DNA from 3 places in the Rhizobium sp. P2_G9 genome. Region 1 is predicted to be linked to each of the others. Evidence: predicted binding sites of a transcription regulator. Region 1 holds the regulator's gene; each other region holds the start of a gene.

The links. The regulator PhoB, encoded in region 1, activates phosphate uptake and scavenging genes when phosphate is short. The targets are predictions, from matches to a motif close to TGTCATNNANCTGTCAT.
Positions count from the first base shown of each region.
Region 2: the regulator PhoB is predicted to act here: its motif matches at 1,902-1,918, upstream of AC1DYF_RS03055 (YdcH family protein).
Region 3: the regulator PhoB is predicted to act here: its motif matches at 2,694-2,710, upstream of AC1DYF_RS16415 (toxic anion resistance protein).

Region 1 is NZ_JBFUFK010000031.1:90,487-94,608, reverse strand. Features, by position in the region: partial or broken gene AC1DYF_RS24280 (NAD(P)H-dependent flavin oxidoreductase) at 1-1, opposite strand, end outside; gene AC1DYF_RS24275 (hypothetical protein) at 218-1,573, shown strand; gene phoB (phosphate regulon transcriptional regulator PhoB) at 1,810-2,493, opposite strand; gene phoU (phosphate signaling complex protein PhoU) at 2,648-3,361, opposite strand; gene phoR (phosphate regulon sensor histidine kinase PhoR) at 3,588-4,122, opposite strand, start outside.
Region 2 is NZ_JBFUFK010000002.1:271,204-275,325, forward strand. Features, by position in the region: gene AC1DYF_RS03045 (sulfite exporter TauE/SafE family protein) at 296-1,075, shown strand; gene AC1DYF_RS03050 (ArsR/SmtB family transcription factor) at 1,264-1,518, shown strand; gene AC1DYF_RS03055 (YdcH family protein) at 1,649-1,825, opposite strand; gene AC1DYF_RS03060 (YdcH family protein) at 2,049-2,252, shown strand; gene purE (5-(carboxyamino)imidazole ribonucleotide mutase) at 2,266-2,760, shown strand; gene AC1DYF_RS03070 (5-(carboxyamino)imidazole ribonucleotide synthase) at 2,761-3,825, shown strand; gene AC1DYF_RS03075 (thiamine diphosphokinase) at 3,909-4,122, shown strand, end outside.
Region 3 is NZ_JBFUFK010000017.1:68,534-72,655, reverse strand. Features, by position in the region: gene AC1DYF_RS16420 (substrate-binding domain-containing protein) at 1-1,489, opposite strand, end outside; gene AC1DYF_RS16415 (toxic anion resistance protein) at 1,500-2,579, opposite strand; gene AC1DYF_RS16410 (DNA-3-methyladenine glycosylase I) at 2,810-3,493, shown strand; gene fabF (beta-ketoacyl-ACP synthase II) at 3,753-4,122, opposite strand, start outside.

The sequences.
Region 1 (4,122 bases):
TGGCGGGTCCGGAATGTGCGAAATTGGCGGCAGCCTATCTCCGGAAAGATGGTTTGTTCAACCTTGTATTTTCGTCGCGTGCATCAGACCGCCATTTTTTGGCTGCAAAGCCGATATTAGCGGGGGAGGCATTCGGCTCGGAACTTGAAAAGGTGCTGGCGAATGATTACCCAAGGGTCATAATGAGAATGTCCCGCGTATCGAGGTATTTTTTAGCGTGAGTGGACTGGAACAGGCGATCCGCAACGCTCTGGACAGGGCCGAAAGGTCCAATCCGGAAATACGCGCGCGTATCTATCAGTCCGCGCGCAATGCGCTCGATGCCGGCCTGCGCAAGCAGGACATCCACGACATGACGGTGATCGAGCGGCAGCGGCAGCGGCTGGAATTCACCATCCGCGCAATCGAGGACGAAGAGCTCGAAAAGCTGCGCATGTCGGCGCGGCTCGACAAGATTTTCATAGAGAATACGCCGTTCGAGCCGCCGGAGGCGGTGCCTGAGCCCGATATCGCGCCGCCGGCGCCGGAGCGGCTCATCGATGCGCCGCCGTCGGCCTGGCCTGAGCCGGCTCAGCCTTCACGGCGCGAGCCGCCGATTGTCGAGCCGGTGCGCCAGGTGGCGCAGCCGGTCAGGCCCATGGCGGAGCCGGTCGTGGCGCGCGAGATACCGCCGGAGATCGAGGAAGACGGCGCGTTTTCCGATTTTTCGGCCACCCGCGATGAGCGCGCGCCGTCCAAAGCCGGCGTAAAAACGCGGCGGATCGAGCCGGTGGTCGACGCACCTTTGGTCGCCGAAGCGCGCGGCAAGGGACGGGCGCAAAATATCCGGCATGAGGAAGAGGATCCGGCCTGGGCCGAGCCTTCGACGCCGGAAGGGCGCAAGGTGGCGCCGCAGAAGCGTGCCGCGCGACGCCGGCGCGGCTCCTGGGTCGTGTCGCTGTTCGTCTATTGCGTGCTGCTCGGCGTCATCGGCTTCGGCGCATGGTGGGCCTATGCGACCGGCATGATCGGGGCGGCCATGCATGGCGGCGGCGATTTCGATTTCATCCCCAAGCAATTGCACAGCGAGGATTTCGATCCGAAGGTGCCGCTGAAAACCCCGCTCGATCCGCTGCGCGGCTTTTCCGGCGATTGGGTGAGCGTGCTCAAGCCCGGCGACACCAGTGCGGTCAAGCCGGCGGCGCAGGCCAAGGTCAGCGACGTCACCGACAGCGACGGCAAGGCGATCATGATCATCTCGAATGCGCCGGACCAGGATGGCGAAGTGCGGATCGAGGTGCCGGCCGACGTGCTGAAGAATCTTGCCGGCAAGACCTCGACACTGGCCGTGACGTTGCGCGCCGATGGCGACAAGCCGTCGCAGATCTATATCCAGTGCGCCTTTGCCAGCCTCGGCGATTGCGGGCGGCACCGGTTTACGATTTCCAACGAGCGGGTGGATGAGCTGATCCAGGTGAAGTTCGATGGCAAGCAGGCGCCGAACGAGCCGGGTTACGTGATTATCAATAGCGATCTCACCGGGCAGGGGCGGGCGATCAGGCTTTATGGGATCAGGATTGGGCCGGGGGCTTGAGAGTTTTTGGTAGGTCGGCGTTTGGGGCCACCCCCCTCTGTCCTGCCAGACATCTCCCCCTCAAGGGGGGAGATTGGATGGGGCGCCCTGGCCGCTTCCTCTCTACCGTCGCACAACGCAGTACTCAACGACTCTTTGAGGCGGGGAGCAGGCCTCTAGCCAATCTCCCCCCTTGAGGGGGAGATGTCCGGCAGGACAGAGGGGGGTACGACGCACACTCTACGAAGCGAAGCCGCTCAAACTTCCATCGCATACCCCGCACCGCGCACGGTGCGGATCACATCCGGCATGTTCGACAGATTGAGCGCCTTGCGCAGCCGCCCGACATGGACGTCGACGGTGCGTTCGTCGACATAGATGTCGTGGCCCCAGACGCCGTCGAGCAGTTGTGAGCGGGAAAACACCCGGCCCGGCGACGACATGAAGAATTCCAGCAGCTTGAATTCCGTCGGTCCGAGGCGGATTTCGCGGGAGCGGCGGTGGACGCGGTAGGTCTCGCGGTCGAGCTCGACATCGCCGCATTTGAGGATCGAGGAGATCGCATTGGGCCGCACCCGGCGCAGCATGGCCTTGATGCGGGCCATCAGTTCCGGGGTCGAGAACGGCTTGACGACATAGTCGTCGGCGCCGGTCGACAGGCCGCGGACGCGCTCGCTTTCCTCGCCGCGGGCGGTGAGCATGATCACCGGCAGGCGCTCGGTTTCAGGCCGCATCCTCAGCCGACGGCACAGTTCGATGCCGGACACGCCGGGCAGCATCCAGTCGAGCAGAAGCAAGTCCGGGACGCGCTCCTGCAGGCGGATATCCGCCTCGTCGCCGCGCGGGATCACCTCGACATCATATCCCTCTGCTTCGAGGTTGTAGCTGAGCAGCGTGCCCAGCGCTTCCTCGTCTTCCACAACCATAATTCTCGGCTGCATGGTACTCTGCTCCGTCGGCAATCACGCCTGGCGCGTGCCCCGCGCCCAGGCGGCTGCGATTGTTACTACCGGCATGCTCTCGTCCGATGCCGGCGCTGATGATCGGCGGCCAGGGACGCCATTGGCGCCGGCTGGCCGAAATGCGCAATCGGCATCACTGGCCCGGCTGCACCACGGAAGCCGTGTTGTCTTCCTTGACGCGTTCGCCGGTCGGCTGTTCGCCGGTCTTCATGTAATAAATGGTTTCGGCGATATTGGTCGCATGGTCGCCGATGCGCTCGATGTTCTTGGCGCAGAACAAGAGATGGGTGCAGGGCGTGATGTTGCGCGGGTCTTCCATCATGTAGGTGAGCATTTCGCGGAACAGCGAGGTATAGACGGCGTCGATCTCGCCATCGCGCTGGCGGATCACCTCGGCCTTTTCCGCCGAGCGGGTGGCGTAGACGTCGAGCACATCCTTGAGCTGGGTCAGCGCCAGTTCGGAGAGATGTTCGATGCCGCGGGCGAGCGGCCGCGGAATGCCGGTGGTCTGCACGGCAATGACGCGCTTGGCGTTGGACTTGCCGAGATCGCCGACGCGTTCGAGATCGGCGGCGATGCGGATCGAACCGACGATCTCGCGCAGGTCGGACGCCACCGGCTGGCGCTTGGCGATCATCAGGATGGCGCTGTCGCCGATATCGCGCTCGGTCTGGTCCATGATCACGTCTTCCGAGATCACGCGCTGCGCCAGCGCCGAGTCGGATGTGACCAGCGCCTTGACCGAGTCGGAAACCATCTGCTCGGCCATGCCGCCCATTTCGGCGATGCGGCGGGAAAGGTTGGCCAGCTCCTCGTCAAAGGCGGAATAGATGTGTGCGGTCATCAATAGTCCTCCAACCGGCGGGCGGCCGGCGCGGTTTTGGATCAGCCGAAGCGGCCCCTATGTCCTGGGCCGCGGGTTATCCGGGCTGGCAAGGAACATAGGGTCGGCCAAGTTTTCATTAGCCGCTTTACGCCAGGGTTTTATGTCAAAGTCACGAAAGATTTATGACAGACTAAAGTGCTGAAAAGTCAATCCTTTCGGACGCGCTGGAGGGATTGCTGCGTTTTTGTCAGAAGCGCACGGTGAAGGTGCTGCCGCGGCCGAGTTCCGATCGGATGAGCAGACGGGCGCGGTGGCGCGTCAAGATGTGCTTGACGATTGCCAATCCGAGGCCGGTGCCCTTCTTCGAGCGGCTGCTCTCGACATTGACGCGATAGAAGCGTTCGGTCAGGCGCGGGACCTGGTCTTCGGGGATGCCGGGACCGTAGTCGATGACGCTGACCTCGATCGGCTGGCGCGGCTTTTCGATCAGCGTCACGTCGACGATCTTGCCCTCCTGGCCGTATTTGCAGGCGTTTTCGATCAGGTTCTCGAACACCTGGGTCAGTTCGTCACGATCGCCGCTGACATTGATGGCATGGTCGGGCAGATGCCGCTTGATCTCGACGCCGAGGTCGGTTGCCAGCGGCGCCAGCGCATCGCAGACCGAGCCGATGAGCGGCACCAGGTCGACGGCGTCCTCCGGCGCGACGCGCGCCTTGATCTCGAGCCGCGACAGCGACATCAGGTCGTCGACCAGGCGCGACATGCGGGTCACCTGTTCC
Region 2 (4,122 bases), on a different contig from region 1:
TAGAGCATGCTGTTATGATTTGGAAGCATTCTGCCGGAGCAGGTTTTCGTCAGGAAAGGAGCGATTGCCGAAGGTCGTACCCAAACGTACGGACGAGGCGATCGCTCCTTTCCTGGCGGAAACGTGCCCGGCCCTTCGGGTTGGCTGAAACGGGCCGCCTATCAGGCCGGCAGGCTTGGCCGTAGGGTTGGCTACGACGCGCGCCTGCCGGCCTGATATCCGACTCCGTTTGAGCCAACAGAATGCTTCCAAATCATAACAGCATGCTCTAACGCCCCTAAAGCCAAGGATCAACATGCACATCGACGCGAGCTTCTATTTCATCGCCATACCGGCGGTCATTCTCGTCGGCTTGAGCAAGGGTGGCATGGGCGATGCGCTGGGTCTGCTCGGCGTGCCGATGCTCTCCTTTGTCGTGCCGCCGGATCAGGCGGCGGCGATCCTGCTGCCCATCCTGATCGTCATGGACTGCGCCGCCCTCTGGACCTGGCGGCACAACAACAATGCCGAACTGCTGAAAATCATGCTGCCGGGCGCACTGGCGGGCATTGCCTTCGGCTGGCTCACCTGGGCCTTGGTGCCGCATTACGCCATGGAAATCATCATCGGTGTCGTGGCGCTGAGTTTTACCGCACGCTTCTACTATAACCGCTATTTCGCCCGCGCGGTCGAGGCGCCGCCGCGGCCGCATACGATCGCGCGCGCCGGCTTCTGGAGCACGCTGTCGGGTTATGGCAGCTTCGTCGCCCATGCCGGCGGTGCGCCGTTCCAGGTCTATGGTCTGCCGTTGAGATTGCCGCCGCGCGACTATACCGGCGCTGCGGTCCGGTTCTTTGCGATCCTCAACGCCATCAAGCTCATTCCCTACTATGCGCTCGGTACGCTCGACATCAGCAATCTGAAGATTTCAGCGACGCTTTTTCCGTTAGCGCCGCTGGCGACGATTGCCGGCGCCTATATGGTGCGGCGCATGCGGTCGGATTTCTTCTATCCGTTCATGTACCTGATGTGCGCATTGGCGGGGGCGAAATTGTTCTACGATGGCACGGCGGCGCTGGCGAAGGCGCTGATGTGACCAAGCGGGGAAATCGTTGGCAAGCCAACGATTTCCCCGCTTGGTCCTTTGTTTTGTCGCAGGTTCTTGCCGGAAAACCGCGGGACACTTTTCCGGACCTGCTTGGTTTTCGTGCGCTGCGAAATTTTTTAAGTGCAACGCACAAAAAGTCTTGTCCTTGAAAAAACTCTGGCTTAGCTTCGTCGCCGATGAGCGATCCATTCACGGCCATTTCGGATTCAAACCGACGCTTCCTGCTCGAAGAGCTGAGACGGGCGCCGCGCACAGTCAATGAACTGGCGTCGCTTCTGCCCGTCAGCCGCCCGGCCGTGTCGCAGCACCTGAAGGCGCTGCTCGATTGCCAGATGGTCAAAGTCGAAACCCAAGGCACACGGCGAATCTATGCGATCAACCCGCAGGGTTTTCAGAAGTTAGGTTTTTGGCTGGATCAGTTCTGGGCTTGAGGGCTTGGCCCTCGTTTCCTCCCCGGATTTATCCCTGTTTGCGGCGTCGGCCGCCAGATTCGACTTCCTGTGAAATCTTTACTCGTTCAGCGTCAGGAAACCCATCCGGCGGCCTTGCGCGGGTATTCAACTAGTGGCGCGTGTTCAAACGCAGGCGTTCGATTTCATCCTTGATTTTCAGCTTTTGTCTCTTTATTTCCGCGATCTGCGTGTCGCCGGTTGAGGGATGCAGCATTGCGGTGTGAAGTTCTGCTTCAAGATCGCCATGTTTCTTTTCAAGCGTCTCGATATGAGCCTCAAGTGACATAGGCTGGTTCCTTCCCGTTCTTGCCCACATCCGGCCATCCATCCCGCCGGATGTTTCAGGCTGCAACAGTGCCAATGTGACACGTAAATGACGATTTGTCGAAGGTGATTTCTCCCTAAAGGAAAACTTCCCGTTACCGACAGAATTGTGATAGGGACAAAACGATGCAGATACCGGGAATGTCGCCATGTCCCGGGCTGAAGGAGAGTGGGGAAGGGACTTTATGGCCGACCAGGAGCAGGCTGAACTGAGGCTGAATGCGGCGAGACTGCGGCAGGAGCACGAGGACTATGACGTCGCGATCAACGCCATGATCGCAACCGGCTGCGATGCCCTGAGGGTCCAGCGAATGAAGAAGAAGAAGCTTGCCGTCAAGGACAAGCTGGCCCAGGTCGAAGACCAGATCATCCCCGATATCATCGCCTGAACGAAAGGCCGCAATGCCGATTTCCAAGCCCACCGTCGCCATCATCATGGGAAGCCAGTCGGACTGGGAGACCATGAAAAATGCCGCTGACACGCTGGACGCTCTTGAAATTCCTTATGAAGCGCGGATCATTTCGGCACACCGCACGCCCGACCGGCTGGTGAATTTTGCCAAATCAGCGCGCGATGAGGGCTTCAAGGTGATCATTGCCGGCGCTGGCGGCGCCGCGCACCTTCCGGGCATGACGGCGGCGATGACGCCGCTGCCGGTGTTCGGCGTGCCGGTTCAGTCCAAGGCGCTTTCGGGACAAGATAGCCTGCTATCGATCGTGCAGATGCCGGCCGGCGTGCCGGTCGGAACACTGGCGATCGGCCGTTCCGGCGCAGTCAACGCAGCACTTCTTGCTGCTGCAGTCCTGGCGCTTTACGACGACGACCTGGCCGAGCGTCTCGACACCTGGCGCGAGGAACAGACCGCCTCGGTGGCTGAACATCCTGTGGATAAGTAGATGAAAACCCGCACCATCGGCATCATCGGCGGCGGTCAATTGGGCCGCATGCTCGCCATGGCCGCTAGCCGGCTGAACTTTCACACCGTCATCCTGGAGCCGCAGCCCGACTGCCCGGCGGCGCAGCTCGCCGATGCGCAGATCGTCGCCGCCTATGACGATCGGGCTGCCTTGGCCGAACTTGCGCAGCGTTGCGATGTCGTGACCTACGAGTTCGAGAACGTGCCGGTGGAAGCTGCCCGCCATCTCGAAAAGCTGGTGCCCGTCTATCCGCCGCCGCAGGCACTGGAAGTGGCGCAGGACCGGCTGACCGAAAAACAATATCTCAATGCCTGCGGCATCGTCACGGCCGGTTTTCGCGCTGTCGACAGCCAGGAGGACCTGGAGGACGCACTGGCCGAATTCGGCGGTGTGGGCGTGCTGAAAACCCGCCGGCTCGGCTATGACGGCAAGGGCCAGATGGTTTTTCGTGCCGGCGATGCGTCCGACGGCGCCTTTGCCAGGCTCGGCGGCGTGCCGCTGATCCTCGAAAGTTTCGTGCCGTTCACGCGTGAGATTTCGGTGATCGCGGCGCGCGGGCTCGATGGACACCTCGAATGCTATGATCCGGCAGAAAACGTGCACCGCAGCGGCATTCTCTTCACCTCGACCCTGCCGGCCGCGATCAGTCCGGCCGTTGCGGAGCACGCGCGCGACGCTGCACTCAGGCTGCTCTCGGCACTCGACTATGTCGGTGTGCTCGGCATCGAATTCTTCGTCACCGAAAACGAGACGCTGATTGCCAATGAGATCGCGCCGCGCGTGCACAATTCCGGCCACTGGACCGAGGCCGCCTGCGTCATCTCGCAGTTCGAGCAGCATATCCGCGCCGTCGGCAACCTGCCGCTCGGCAATCCGGCGCGGCACAGCGATTGCGTCATGCAGAACCTGATCGGGGATGAGATCGAGGACGTGGCTTTGCTGGCGCAGGAGAGGGAGGTGCTCATCCATCTTTACGGCAAGGCGGAGGCGCGGCCGGGGCGGAAGATGGGGCATTTTACGCGACTGACGGGGCGACGGTCGTAAAGCACGGCCCACCGCGGACCCGATCGTCCCCGAATCCCCGGCATCCCCTTTCCCCGCTCCGCCACATAAGCTAAAGCGGCGGCATGACCGATTTCGCCATTCTTCTCGGCGGCCGCCTGACCCGGACGGATCGCCTCGACCGACAGCTTCGCGACGCCCGCTTCATCGCCGCCGATGGCGGAATGGCGCATGCCGAGACGCTGGGCGTCGAGCCGGATTTGTGGGTTGGCGATTTCGATTCCACTCCACCCGATCTGATCGCGCGCCATCCCCACGTCAAACGCGAATTCCATCCGG
Region 3 (4,122 bases), on a different contig from region 1:
TGGCAAGCTCGTCGAGCTGGGTCTTGTCGGCGTCGCCGAAGGTAATGCCGAAGACCGGCACATGCGGTTGCGTTGCCTTCCAGCGGCTGTAGAAGCCCGGCTTGTCGCCGTCGCTGCGGCCGTCAGTCATGATGACGATCGCCGGCAGGTAGGAGCCGAGATCGGGCGTCTGGGCGATCTTGTCGATCGCCGTGTTGGCGCAGTCATACATGTCGGTGCCGCCGCTGGCGTGCTGGCCCGAGACATTCGAGAGCAGCGTCGCCTGGTCGGCCGGTGTACCGGTGCCTTCGAAGGTCCGCCGCACATGTGCATCAAACGGGATGATGACGATGCGGTCGGATGGCGTCCACTGCACCAGCATCTTATCGGCCTCGCCCGGCGTAAACAGGAATTGCATGGCCTGCTGCAACTGGTCTTCGCCCTTGCCCTCCATCGAGCCGGAGAAATCCAGGCAGATCGCCGTCAGGGAAGGCTTGCGCAGCGCAGTCTGATAGAGCGTGAGCGCTTGTCGAATGACCGTCGGCTCCGGCAGGCGGATCGCCGTCACCAGCTTGGCCGGATCGAAATTCCATTGCGGCTCCGGCTTGGCGGTGATGCTGCCGAGTGGAATGCGCCGGCCGGTGTCGGCGATGCGCTTCTGCACGTCCGGGGTCTGCAGATAGGCGAGCAGGTCGTTGAAGAAGGTCTCGACATCGGCGCCGCGGCCATGATCGACGAAGCCGATCGGCGAGTCCGCCACGGCCACGCCATCGGCCGGATAGATGAAAAAGAGCGGCTCCTTGCCGTCACCCAGCAGCCGGTCATTGGTTTCCTTGAGCACAGCCTCATAGTTCCACATGGCATCATATTCCGTGCCATTCTTTGCCGAGTCGAGATAGAGGTCGGCGAGCCAGCCGGACGAGCCGGAGGAACGCTCGACGCCGGCGAGCAATTGCTTGACCGTGTTCTGGACCTCCTGCTTGTCGAGATCGCCCGGCTCGATCACCTGTTTGCCGGCGAGTGCGCTCGACAGCATCGCGAGATAGGCACTGGCGCCGGAATTGGACTGCGTCGCAGACGTCATCAGGAATTTCAGCGAGCCCTTGTTCACGGCTGCGAGAATATCCTTCATGTAGACCGGCTTGCCGACCCAGCCGAGTTCGTCGGCCTTGGACTTGCGGACGCCGAGGATGACCGGCATCTGCACGATCGAGGTCAGCGATTTGACCTTGCGGCCGGTGTCGAACATGTCGACCCAGACGCTGGATGCCGGCCAGACGGCGTCCTGCTTCACCCCGTCCTTGCTTTGCAGGGCAAGGCCGATATCGAGCGTGCCGGCATAGGTCATCGTGCAGGTGGCGCCCTTTTGCTTGCAGAAATCCTGTACGATCGGTTCCAGCACGGTGTTTTCCGAGCCGGAGATGATCGAGAATTCCGGTCCCTTGTTGCCGCAGCCGGCGAGGACAAGGGTCGTGGCGAGGGCAAGAGCCGTCAGCAGGGCTTTGAACATTTTTGGCTCCTCAGGCCTGGGTCAGCGCCTTCTTGAGCTCCACCGTCATCTGCTCCATCTGCTGTTCGGCCAGCGCACGCTTCTTGCGGCCGTCCTCTTGCACCTTGAGCACGCCGCCGATCGTGTCGATCAGGTCCTGGTTGGCCTTGGCGAGCGTGTCGATATCGACAATGCCGCGCTGGGCCTGCTCCTCGACCGCGATCGCCTGTTCCTTCATCATCTCGGAGGCTTGGCGGATCATCGTGTTGGTGGCGTCGGTGACGGTCTTCTGCAGGTCCAGCGCCGATTTCTGCTGCGTCAGCCCGAGCATGATCACCATTTTCTGCTTCCAGGCGGGGACGGTCAGCGTCGAGGTCGCCTGCAGGTTCTCGATCAGCGTTTCGTCTCCGGCCTGGACGATGCGGATCTGCGGCAATTGCTGGATGCCGAGCTGACGGGCCTGCTGCAGGTAGAAGACGCGTTTTTCCAGGCGATCGAGCGCCTGCATCGCATCCTGGTAGGTCTGCGCTTCGAGCATGCCGCCGCTCTGGCCGCCTGTCGCAGCATCGGCCGTGGCTTTGAGCTTCGGGAGTTCAACGCTGCGGAAATTCTCGGCGAATTGCTTGCCTGCCTGAACATAGGCGTCGAGGCGCAGGATCGCCTCCTTGGTTTCGTCATGCAGGTCGTCGAGGATGGCGATGTCACGGCGTAGCACATCCTTGTGGCGGTCGAGTTCCAGGCCGATACGGTCGATCTGGCTGGCGACATCGTCGAACTGCAATTTGAATTTTTCGATCTGTGCCTGGGCCGAGGAGAACAGGCGGCTGAAAAAACCCTGTTCCTTGAGCGTCGCCGGATCGAGGCTCTTGGATTTGAGGATGATTTCGGTGAGCAGTTTGCCGGTGTCGCCGAGGTCCTTGTTGCGGATGCCGGCGAGGATCTTGTCGGCATAGCTGGTGACCGATTGCTGGGCGTTGTCGCCGTAGACCGAGATCGAGGCGCGGTCGGAGATGTTGATCGTGTTGGCGATCCTGGCCACCTCGGCCGGGTCGGCGGTGACCGCAGGCAGGTTGGCGGACGCTGTCATCGGTACGATATCGGTCTCGGCCATGCTTCGTTTCCTCATCTGTGCAGACTCTGGCATCTGCCCGTTCACCCCAAATGTCGCCACGCACGCTTTTTTGCATGCAAGGCCCCAGACTCGGGCCGACAATCGCAGCCGTTTATGACAGTTCGATTACAGTCAGAAATTTCGGCCTGCCGGTCGCCCGCTTGATTTTCCTCACACCCGTAATAACGTTGAACGTGAGAGGGATATTCGGACAAGGCAAGGGGAAGTCGATGCAATTGACACCATTCGACGTGATCAAGGCGCGTGCCGAGGCGCGCAAGGGCAAGGAAGGGCTTGCGGAGATCATCGCCAGGCGATTGGCGCGGCCGGAGGCTGAGCCGACGGATGCGCGCCTGCTATCGTCCATGGCCTTCCATATTTTCGCGGCTGGCATTTCCCACAAAGTGGTCGAGAACAAGTGGCCGGGCACCGAAGAGGCATTGCTCGGCTTTGATCCCAACCTGCTCAACATCCAGCCCGACGATTTCTGGCATGACCTCCTGGGCGACACGCGCATCATCCGCCATGGCGCCAAGGTCAACGCCATCCGCCACAATGCCGCCTTTGTCAGCGACCTGACGAAGGAGCATCGCAGTGCTGTCCGTTATCTGCTCGAGTGGCCGGCAACCGACCAGATCGGCCTGCTCGATTTCCTGACCAAGCGCGGAGAGCGGCTGGGTGGCTATACCGGTCAATATGCCCTGCGGGCCATCGGCAAGGACAATTTCGTGCTCTCGCAGGATGTGATCGCCTGCTTGAAGGATGCCGGCGCGATCACCGGGGATGGCAGCACCAAGAGCGAGCGGCGGGCGATCCAGGAGGCATTCAACGCCTGGGCCGAGCAATCGAGGCTGCCGATGTCGCAGATTTCACTGACCTGTGCGATGTCGATAGGGGCGGAGTATGCGGAGTAGGGTGGGGGTCTCATTTACCCCTCACCAACTCCGGCCAAGGGTTCACTGCGTTCACCCGGCCTTCGTATCCTCTCCCGCAAGGGGCGAGGAAAACTCGCGGCAATGCTTCGCCACAAATACGACGGCGCGGTTCGCTGCAACGGCGCAACAGGTTTTTCCTCGCCCCCTGTGGGAGAGGATAGCAAGGCCGCGAGAGGCGTAGCCGATTGCTTGGCCGCGCTTGGTGAGGGGTAAGCTCTTCTTCCAAAGTAGACCAGCCTCAACCCCACCGCCGGAACAGCGCACTGGCGTTGACGCCGCCGAAACCAAAACCGTTGGAAATGGCGTGTTCCATCACCATCGGCCGGGCATTGCCGCCGACGAGGTCCAGGCCTTCCGCGACCGGATCGGGATGGACGAGGTTGCGCGTCGGCGGGGCGATCTGGTCGCGCAGTGCCATGATGGTGAAGACTGCTTCGAGCCCGCCGGCGGCGCCAAGCAGGTGGCCGGTGGCCGATTTGGTGCCGCTGACCGCAATGGAGCCGTCGCGGCCGAAGACGCTCTTGATCGCCTCCAACTCGCCGCGGTCGCCGACCGGCGTCGAGGTCGAATGGGCGTTGAGATGCTGCACCTCGGCCGGCTGCAGTTTG